DNA from 4 places in the Enterobacter sp. ECC_219_Taxon_10 genome. Region 4 is predicted to be linked to each of the others. Evidence: predicted binding sites of a transcription regulator. Region 4 holds the regulator's gene; each other region holds the start of a gene.
The links. The regulator PurR, encoded in region 4, represses purine synthesis genes. The targets are predictions, from matches to a motif close to CANGCAAACGTTTGCNTG.

Region 1 (2,204 bases), 2.0 Mb from region 4:
GTACAGCGGGCCGGACACCGGCTGCTCGGAGACGTCGGAGGTGGCGGTGATATCGCCGATGGTCTCCAGAGAGGTGATCATAAAGACCAGCATCAGCGGCAGGAGCAGGCCCCAGTCAATGCCCAGTCCGTAGTACAGCGGCGTAGGAACGGTGATCAGCGCGCTGTTGGTCGGCGCGGTGTTTTCCGGCAGCATGCCCAGCGCCCACGCCAGCAAATAACCCGCCGCCATGGCGATCACCAGCGAGGCGACGCGCAGGTAAGGGTTACGCTGACGGTTAAGCAGAATAATAATTGCCAGCACTACGCCCGCCAGCAGCAGGTTTTTCGGCGCGCCGAAGGTGTGGTCGCTCATTGCCGCATAGCCGCCGCCGATGGAGGTGAGGCCCACCTGGATCAGCGACAGGCCAATAATCATCACCACCACGCCGGAGACCAGCGGGGTAATGACGCGGCGAGCCAGATGCAGCACGCGGGAGATGACCATCTCCGTGCAGCTGGCCAGCATCAGGGTGCCGAACAGCGCCGCCATCATGGTTGGGACATCCGCACCGCCGGTTTTCAGCGCCGTACCGCCCATGATCAACGGTGCCACGAAGTTAAAGCTGGTGCCCTGAATTGACAATAATCCAGAGCCCACCGGACCCCACGCTTTAATTTGAATAATGGAGGCCACGCCGGAAGCGAACAGAGACATACTGATGATGTGCTGCGTATCCTGCGCCGGTAAGCCAAGTGCCTGGCAGATCAGCAGCGCCGGAGTGATCACGGCAACAAACATCGCCAGAAGATGCTGGCAGGCGGCGAAAAGCGTCTGCGGAAGCGGCGGGCGGTCTTCAAGGCGGTAAATCAGTTCGCTATTATGCTTCTTCGCAATCGGTTGCGCATCAGGCGACTCTATGGTGTTAACGGACATCGGCGGCAATCCCACGGTGGAAAAGCGGGCATTTTATCTGACCACCTGGTAAAAGCAAACGATTGCCAGCAAAAAAAGGGAAGAAAATCTGCCGCTGTGAGCAGGTTTTCTACAACGCATCGGGAAAAAAAATTACACTTTTTGCGCCGGGGCTCATGAAGAGCGCAAACCGGCCCAGGATAACGCCGCGTGTGTATGGAACACGCGCAAAACAGGAGCCTTTTATGATTCATCTCGATACGTTGTCGACCCTTGTTGCCGCAACGCTGGTCTTACTGCTTGGCCGTAAGCTGGTACATAGCGTTTCCTTTCTGAAAAAGTACACTATCCCTGAACCCGTCGCCGGCGGTCTGCTGGTGGCGCTGGCCCTGCTGATACTGAAAAAAAGCATGGGCTGGGAAATTGATTTTGATATGTCCCTGAAAGACCCGCTGATGCTGGCCTTCTTTGCCACTATCGGCCTGAACGCCAACCTGGCGAGCCTGCGCTCGGGCGGTAAGGTGCTCGGCGTATTCCTGATTGTGGTGGTGGGGCTGCTGCTGATGCAAAACGCCATTGGCATCGGTATGGCGACGCTGCTGGGGCTGGATCCGCTGATGGGTCTGCTGGCGGGGTCGATTACCCTTTCGGGCGGCCACGGCACTGGCGCTGCGTGGAGCAAGCTGTTCATCGAACGCTACGGGTTTGAAAACGCAACGGAAGTGGCGATGGCCTGTGCGACCTTTGGCCTGGTGCTGGGTGGCCTGATTGGTGGCCCGGTGGCGCGTTATCTGGTGAAGCACTCCACCACGCCGAACGGCAGACCTGACGATGAAATGGTGCCGACCGCGTTCGAAAAGCCGGACGTTGGACGCAGCATCACCTCACTGGTGATGATTGAAACTATCGCGATGATTGCCATCTGCCTGACCGTGGGCAAAGTGGTTGCGCAATGGCTGGCGGGTACCGCGTTTGAGCTGCCTACCTTTGTCTGCGTGTTGTTTATCGGGGTGATCCTGAGCAACGGTCTGGCGCTGATGGGCTTCTACCGCGTGTTTGAACGGGCGGTATCGGTGCTCGGCAACGTCTGCCTGTCGCTGTTCCTGGCGATGGCGCTGATGAGCCTCAAGCTGTGGGAACTGGCCTCGCTGGCGCTGCCGATGGTGGCGATTCTGGCGGTGCAGGCGCTGTTTATGGCGCTGTACGCCATGTTCGTGACCTGGCGCATGATGGGCAAAAACTACGATGCGGCGGTGCTGGCGGCGGGTCACTGCGGGTTTGGTCTGGGAGCCACTCCAACGGCTATCGCC
Region 2 (2,204 bases), 1.0 Mb from region 4:
TGGCGACGCGTTGCTGGCTACCATTATGGGGATCCGTTATTTCAAGGAAATAAACGCTATGACAAGACGTTACCTGAGAATTTTACTGGTGGGGAGCCTCTTCACCCTCAGTGCCTGTGCACAGCAAACCGAAGTTCGTCAGATGAAACAAAGCGTGAATACGCTCAACACGGCGATGGACAAACTGAACAAAGAAACGGTGAAGATCACCCAGCAAAACGCGCTGAACGCCAAATCCAGCAGCGGGGTGTACCTGCTGCCGGGGGCAAACACGCCTGCTCTGCTCAACAGCCAGATTGGCACGCTGAAAATGTCGCTGGTGAACGTGGCGGCGAATGCGGATGGTACGCGCGCAACATTGCGTATTCATGGAGAGTCCAACGATCCGCTGCCAGCCTTTAGCGGTACCGTCGAATGGGGACAGATCCAGGGCACCACGGAGAATTACCAGGAGGTGAATGTGAAGAATCAGCTGTTCACCGCTCCGGCCAGCGTGTTAGCGCCCAGCGACGTGGATATTCCGCTTCAGTTAAGCGGCCTTACGCCTGAGCAGTTAGGCTTTATCCGCATTCACGATATCCAACCCGCCGCGCAGTAATCCCCTCCTTTTGAGCGGAGTGAAATGTCACTCCGCTAACATTTACATTTCGTATGGATTGGCAACAGAAATGATTGCCGCTACAATCCCGGCCGTTTAAAGTACGCAAACGTGAACGCAATCGATTACGCGCGTGAGAGATATGTGAAACAACACATATTTTTGTGAGCAGGGATTCCTATAATAGGCACCGCAGAAACACGAAATATTTAGAAACGCAATTCGCGCATTTTTCACTCCCGGAAGGGAATTTCAATCAGTGGCATGATTATGAAAAAAACATTACTCGCAGCCGGTGCAGTTCTGGCACTTTCCTCCTCTTTCACTGTTAACGCAGCGGAAAACGAGAAACCACAATACCTCTCCGACTGGTGGCACCAGAGCGTTAACGTGGTAGGCAGCTACCACACCCGTTTCGGACCACAGATCCGCAACGATACCTACCTGGAGTACGAAGCATTCGCCAAGAAAGACTGGTTTGATTTCTATGGCTATATGGATGCACCGGTCTTCTTCGGTGGTAACTCTCAGGCTAAAGGTATCTGGAACCACGGTTCCCCACTGTTCATGGAGATCGAACCGCGCTTCTCCATCGACAAGCTGACCGGCACCAATCTAAGCTTCGGTCCGTTTAAAGAGTGGTACTTCGCGAACAACTATATCTACGACATGGGCCGCAACGAGTCCGGTCGTCAGAGCACCTGGTATATGGGTCTGGGTACCGACATCGACACGGGCCTGCCAATGAGCCTGTCCCTGAACGTATACGCGAAATATCAGTGGCAGAACTACGGTGCTGAAAACCAGAACGAGTGGGATGGCTACCGTTTCAAAGTGAAATACTTTGTTCCAATTACCCAACTCTGGGGCGGTAACCTGAGCTACATCGGCTTCACCAACTTCGACTGGGGTTCAGATCTGGGCGATAAGAGCGGTTACGCAGAGAACGGTATTAAGCAGCGTACCAATGACTCCATCGCCTCCAGTCACATCCTGGCGCTGAACTACGATCACTGGCACTACTCTGTTGTGGCACGTTACTGGCACAACGGCGGCCAGTGGAACGACGACGCTAAACTGGTATGGATGAACGAACACGTCCGTTCTACCGGCTGGGGTGGTTACCTGGTCGTAGGTTACAACTTCTAATCAGTGCGGGACCGTGCGGGCTGATGCCCTCACCCTGCCCCTCTCCCACAGGGAGAGGGAACAAATACTAAAAACGGCAACACACGTTGCCGTTTTGCTTTTACCTCGCCACCCGGCTTTTTACTGCCTCACCTTCCGCAAAAAATCCGCCAAAGACCTGTCCGCACTCTCGCTGAACCGCCTCTCCGTCTGCACAATATTGAGACACCGGTCGAGCCGAAAACAGCGGTAGTCATCGCGCCGTTCACACCACGCTGCCAGCAGCCAGCGCTCCCCCCAGAAGAACAAGCCCAGCGGCTGAACCTCACGTTTTGAGAGCTGCCCGGCTTCATCACGATAATGCAGCGCCAATACGCGCTGGGCGGAAATCGCCTGATGGATCATGTCAAAATCGCTGCGGGAGTGGCTTTGCATGCAAAAATCCGGGGCGTAGATCCGCGTCTGCTCCGCCTTTCGA
Region 3 (2,204 bases), 1.4 Mb from region 4:
ATATTGAAATTGTCGAAGCCCACCACCGCTACAAGGTAGATGCGCCGTCAGGCACGGCGCTGGCGATGGGCGAGGCGATTGCTCATGCACTCGATAAAGATTTAAAAGACTGCGCGGTTTATGCCCGCGAAGGTCACACTGGCGAACGCGTACCGGGCACTATTGGTTTCGCAACGGTACGTGCGGGTGACATCGTCGGCGAACATACGGCGATGTTCGCCGATATTGGTGAACGCGTGGAGATTACTCATAAAGCCTCAAGCCGCATGACGTTTGCCAACGGCGCGGTACGTTCCGCTTTGTGGCTTAAAAACAAGAAAGATGGACTTTTTGATATGCGAGATGTGCTCGATCTCAACAATTTGTAAGTATTATTACCCATCGTGATGTGGTTATTGCAGTCGTAATTCTTTGATTGCATAGGGCAATATTTTATTGCCCTTATATTTTACCTGTTTAGCTCTTGTTTTGTTTGTTGAGCCATGAAAACACAACTATTCTTCCTGGTTTTCGTTACTGAAATGTAAATTTTGACCATTTGGTCCACTTTTTGATGCTGTGTCGACTCATTTTTCATTAAATTCGGCGCGCAAGCGTTTTCCGCAGTGATTTACCTGATCTTTTTGTCGCTTAAGCTTCACTCGCCTCACCAGATGCGCAAAAGACTAAACAAAATATCCGTTTTAAGTTGACTTTTACCCACCAAATCTCCAGAATGCCGCCGTTTGCCAAAAATCCGCTGGCAACACATTTGCATTGATCCATGACATGGTTATGAATTAATATGCAAATAAAGTGAGTGAATATTCTCTGGAGGGTGTTTTGATTAAGTCAGCGCTATTGGTTCTGGAAGACGGAACCCAGTTTATCGGTCGGGCCATAGGGGCAACGGGTTCGGCGGTTGGGGAAGTCGTTTTCAATACTTCAATGACCGGTTATCAAGAAATCCTCACTGATCCTTCCTATTCTCGCCAAATCGTTACTCTTACTTATCCTCATATCGGCAATGTCGGCACCAACGCGGCTGACGAAGAATCTTCTCAGGTACATGCGCAAGGCCTGGTCATTCGCGACCTGCCGCTGATTGCCAGCAACTTCCGCAATACCGAAGACCTCTCTTCTTACCTGAAGCGCCATAACATCGTGGCGATTGCCGATATTGATACCCGTAAGTTAACGCGTCTGCTGCGCGAGAAGGGTGCACAGAACGGCTGCATCATCGCGGGTGATAACCTCGATGCGACGCTGGCGCTGGAAAAAGCGAAAGCCTTCCCGGGCCTGAACGGCATGGACCTGGCGAAAGAAGTGACGACCGCGGAAGCCTACAGCTGGACACAGGGTAGCTGGACGCTGGAAGGCGACCTGCCGGAAGCGAAAAAAGAGAGCGAGCTGCCGTTCCACGTGGTGGCCTACGATTTTGGCGCCAAGCGCAACATTCTGCGCATGCTGGTTGACCGCGGCTGCCGCCTGACGGTGGTGCCGGCTCAGACCTCTGCCGAAGACGTATTGAAGATGAATCCGGACGGTATTTTCCTGTCCAACGGTCCTGGCGACCCGGCACCGTGCGATTACGCCATCGCCGCCATTAAGTCCTTCCTGGAAACCGACATCCCGGTATTCGGCATCTGCCTCGGCCATCAGCTGCTGGCGCTGGCGAGCGGTGCGAACACCGTTAAGATGAAGTTCGGCCACCACGGTGGTAACCACCCGGTGAAAGACATCGATAACAACACGGTAATGATCACCGCGCAGAACCACGGCTTTGCCGTCGATGAAGCCTCAATGCCGGCTAACCTGCGCGTGACCCATAAGTCGCTGTTCGATGGCACCCTGCAGGGGATTCATCGCACCGATAAGCCAGCATTCAGCTTCCAGGGTCACCCGGAAGCCAGCCCGGGCCCGCACGACGCCGCGCCGCTGTTCGATCACTTCATCGAACTTATCGAGCAATACCGTAAGACCGCTAAATAATCAGGAGCCGAGAAGACCATGCCAAAACGTACAGACATAAAAAGCATCCTGATCCTTGGCGCTGGCCCGATTGTCATCGGCCAGGCCTGTGAATTCGACTACTCCGGCGCTCAGGCGTGTAAAGCCCTGCGTGAAGAGGGCTACCGCGTTATCCTGGTGAACTCTAACCCGGCAACCATCATGACCGACCCGGAAATGGCCGATGCAACCTACATCGAGCCGATTCACTGGGA
Region 4 (2,204 bases):
ATCAGAGCCAGCACAACAACGGTGGTGAACAGCGAAAACTTCAGATCGGAACTCATCAATTTTTCTCCTTTTAATCCCCCCACGAAAAGTGAGCTTGCTCATTTTTGCACAGATTCCGTCAAAAATCTTCCTGGATTTATACTGATAACCACTTTACCTCTTCCCCTTTTCATCAAGATAGGCCAAAATTCCACGCTAAATTTATTAGCGTACCGGCCATTGACCCCCTCCTGACGTCCCGTGTCGTTTTCCTGGCGTGCCGCAATCCAAAATTGCGTGATAAGGGTGAGAGAAGGCAAACGTTTACCTTCAAGTTTTTCAGGAGTTTAGGATATGGTCTGGAGTGACATTTAATGGCAACAATTAAAGACGTAGCAAAACGCGCAAACGTTTCCACTACAACCGTATCACATGTAATTAACAAAACCCGCTTCGTGGCGGAAGAGACGCGCAACGCGGTCTGGGCAGCGATCAAAGAGCTGCACTATTCGCCAAGCGCGGTTGCGCGCAGCCTCAAGGTCAATCACACCAAGTCCATTGGATTACTGGCGACCAGCAGTGAAGCGGCCTATTTTGCCGAGATCATTGAAGCGGTGGAGAAAAACTGCTTCCAGAAAGGCTATACCCTGATTCTCGGCAACGCATGGAACAGCATTGAAAAACAGCGTGCCTACCTGTCGATGATGGCGCAAAAGCGCGTGGATGGCCTGCTGGTAATGTGTTCCGAGTACCCGGAATCCGTGCTGTCGATGCTGGAAGAGTATCGCCATATTCCGATGGTGGTGATGGACTGGGGCGAAGCGCGCGCGGATTTCACCGATTCGGTTATCGATAACGCCTTTGAGGGCGGCTATATGGCCGGCCGTTATCTGATTGAGCGCGGCCATCGCGAGATTGGCGTGATCCCGGGTCCGCTGGAGCGCAACACCGGCGCGGGCCGTCTGGCCGGCTTTATGAAAGCGATGGAAGAAGCGCTGATTACCGTGCCGGAAAACTGGATCGTGCAGGGCGACTTTGAGCCGGAATCAGGCTACCGCGCGATGCAACAGATCGTCTCCCAGCCGCACCGCCCGACCGCCGTCTTCTGCGGGGGTGACATCATGGCGATGGGCGCCCTCTGTGCGGCCGATGAGCTGGGTCTGCGCGTCCCGCAGGACATCTCCGTGATCGGGTATGACAACGTGCGCAACGCGCGCTTCTTCACGCCAGCGTTGACCACCATTCACCAGCCGAAAGATTCGCTGGGTGAAACCGCCTTCAATATGCTGCTGGACAGGATCGTCAACAAACGTGAAGAGTCGCAGTCCATTGAAGTTCACCCTCGCCTTATCGAACGCCGTTCCGTCGCGGATGGCCCGTTCCGCGACTACCGTCGTTAATCTCATTGCGGAGCCAGTCAGGCTGGCTCCCTCAGCCATTCCCGGTTAAGCGTTTCGCTGTCCCCCAGATAATCCAGAAGCCAGGCCATCGCCGGGGAAACATCATTTTGTTGCCAGGTGAGGCAGCAGGCCGCATCCGGGAATGGATTCTCCAGGGCCAGCTCAACCCACTCACCGGTGTCGATTCGTGGTCGCGCAAAATGAACGGGTACCATCGCGACGCAGAGCCCGGCGCTAAGGCACGTCGCCGACGATTCCCAGTCAGGGGCCACCACCCGCCGCTGGTTGTCCAAAAGCCATGTGATACGCTTGGGCAGCGAGCGGGAGGTATCCTCCAGCACCAGCGACGGCCAGCCGCGCAGCGTATCATCGCTCAGCGGCCCTTCCATCTTCGCCAGCGGATGATCGCTTGCCACCACGCATTTCCAGCTCAGCATCCCCATATCGCGAAAGGCGTAACGCCCCCCGACCGGGATCGCCTGAGTGGCCCCAATGGCCATCTCTGCCCTGCCGTCCGCCAGCGCATCCCAGACGCCGTTGAACACCTCCTGCGAAACCCGCAGTTCGACGTCAGAAAAATGACGGTAGAAATCGACAATCATCTGCCGGGTGCGCTCGGGCTTAACGATGTTATCCACCGCAATGGAAAGGTGTCCCCGCCAGCCGTTCGCGATCTGCTGGCACTGTTCGCGGGTGATCTGCATTTTTTTGATAACAGAACGCCCTTCCTTCAAAAACCACGCCCCTGCAGGCGTTAATTCCACATCACGATGTCGCCGTTCAAACAGCGGTACCGCCAGCCAATCCTCAAGCTGACGTACGGTA

Region 1: AC4ICF_RS00445 (nucleobase:cation symporter-2 family protein) is a predicted target of PurR. The motif match lies at 967-984, and genes of this name have one in related genera.
Region 2: AC4ICF_RS05005 (nucleoside-specific channel-forming protein Tsx) is a predicted target of PurR. The motif match lies at 713-730, and genes of this name have one in related genera.
Region 3: carA (glutamine-hydrolyzing carbamoyl-phosphate synthase small subunit) is a predicted target of PurR. The motif match lies at 587-604, and genes of this name have one in related genera.

What each region holds. Positions count from the first base shown of each region.
Region 1 is NZ_CM178005.1:114,844-117,047, forward strand. Features, by position in the region: gene AC4ICF_RS00445 (nucleobase:cation symporter-2 family protein) at 1-915, opposite strand, end outside; gene gltS (sodium/glutamate symporter) at 1,140-2,204, shown strand, end outside.
Region 2 is NZ_CM178005.1:1,081,619-1,083,822, reverse strand. Features, by position in the region: gene AC4ICF_RS05010 (SadB/YajI family lipoprotein) at 59-598, shown strand; gene AC4ICF_RS05005 (nucleoside-specific channel-forming protein Tsx) at 869-1,747, shown strand; gene AC4ICF_RS05000 (helix-turn-helix transcriptional regulator) at 1,868-2,204, opposite strand, start outside.
Region 3 is NZ_CM178005.1:746,145-748,348, forward strand. Features, by position in the region: gene dapB (4-hydroxy-tetrahydrodipicolinate reductase) at 1-368, shown strand, start outside; gene carA (glutamine-hydrolyzing carbamoyl-phosphate synthase small subunit) at 823-1,971, shown strand; gene carB (carbamoyl-phosphate synthase large subunit) at 1,990-2,204, shown strand, end outside.
Region 4 is NZ_CM178005.1:2,112,404-2,114,607, reverse strand. Features, by position in the region: gene cydH (cytochrome bd-I oxidase subunit CydH) at 1-56, opposite strand, end outside; gene purR (HTH-type transcriptional repressor PurR) at 354-1,379, shown strand; gene punR (DNA-binding transcriptional activator PunR) at 1,397-2,204, opposite strand, start outside.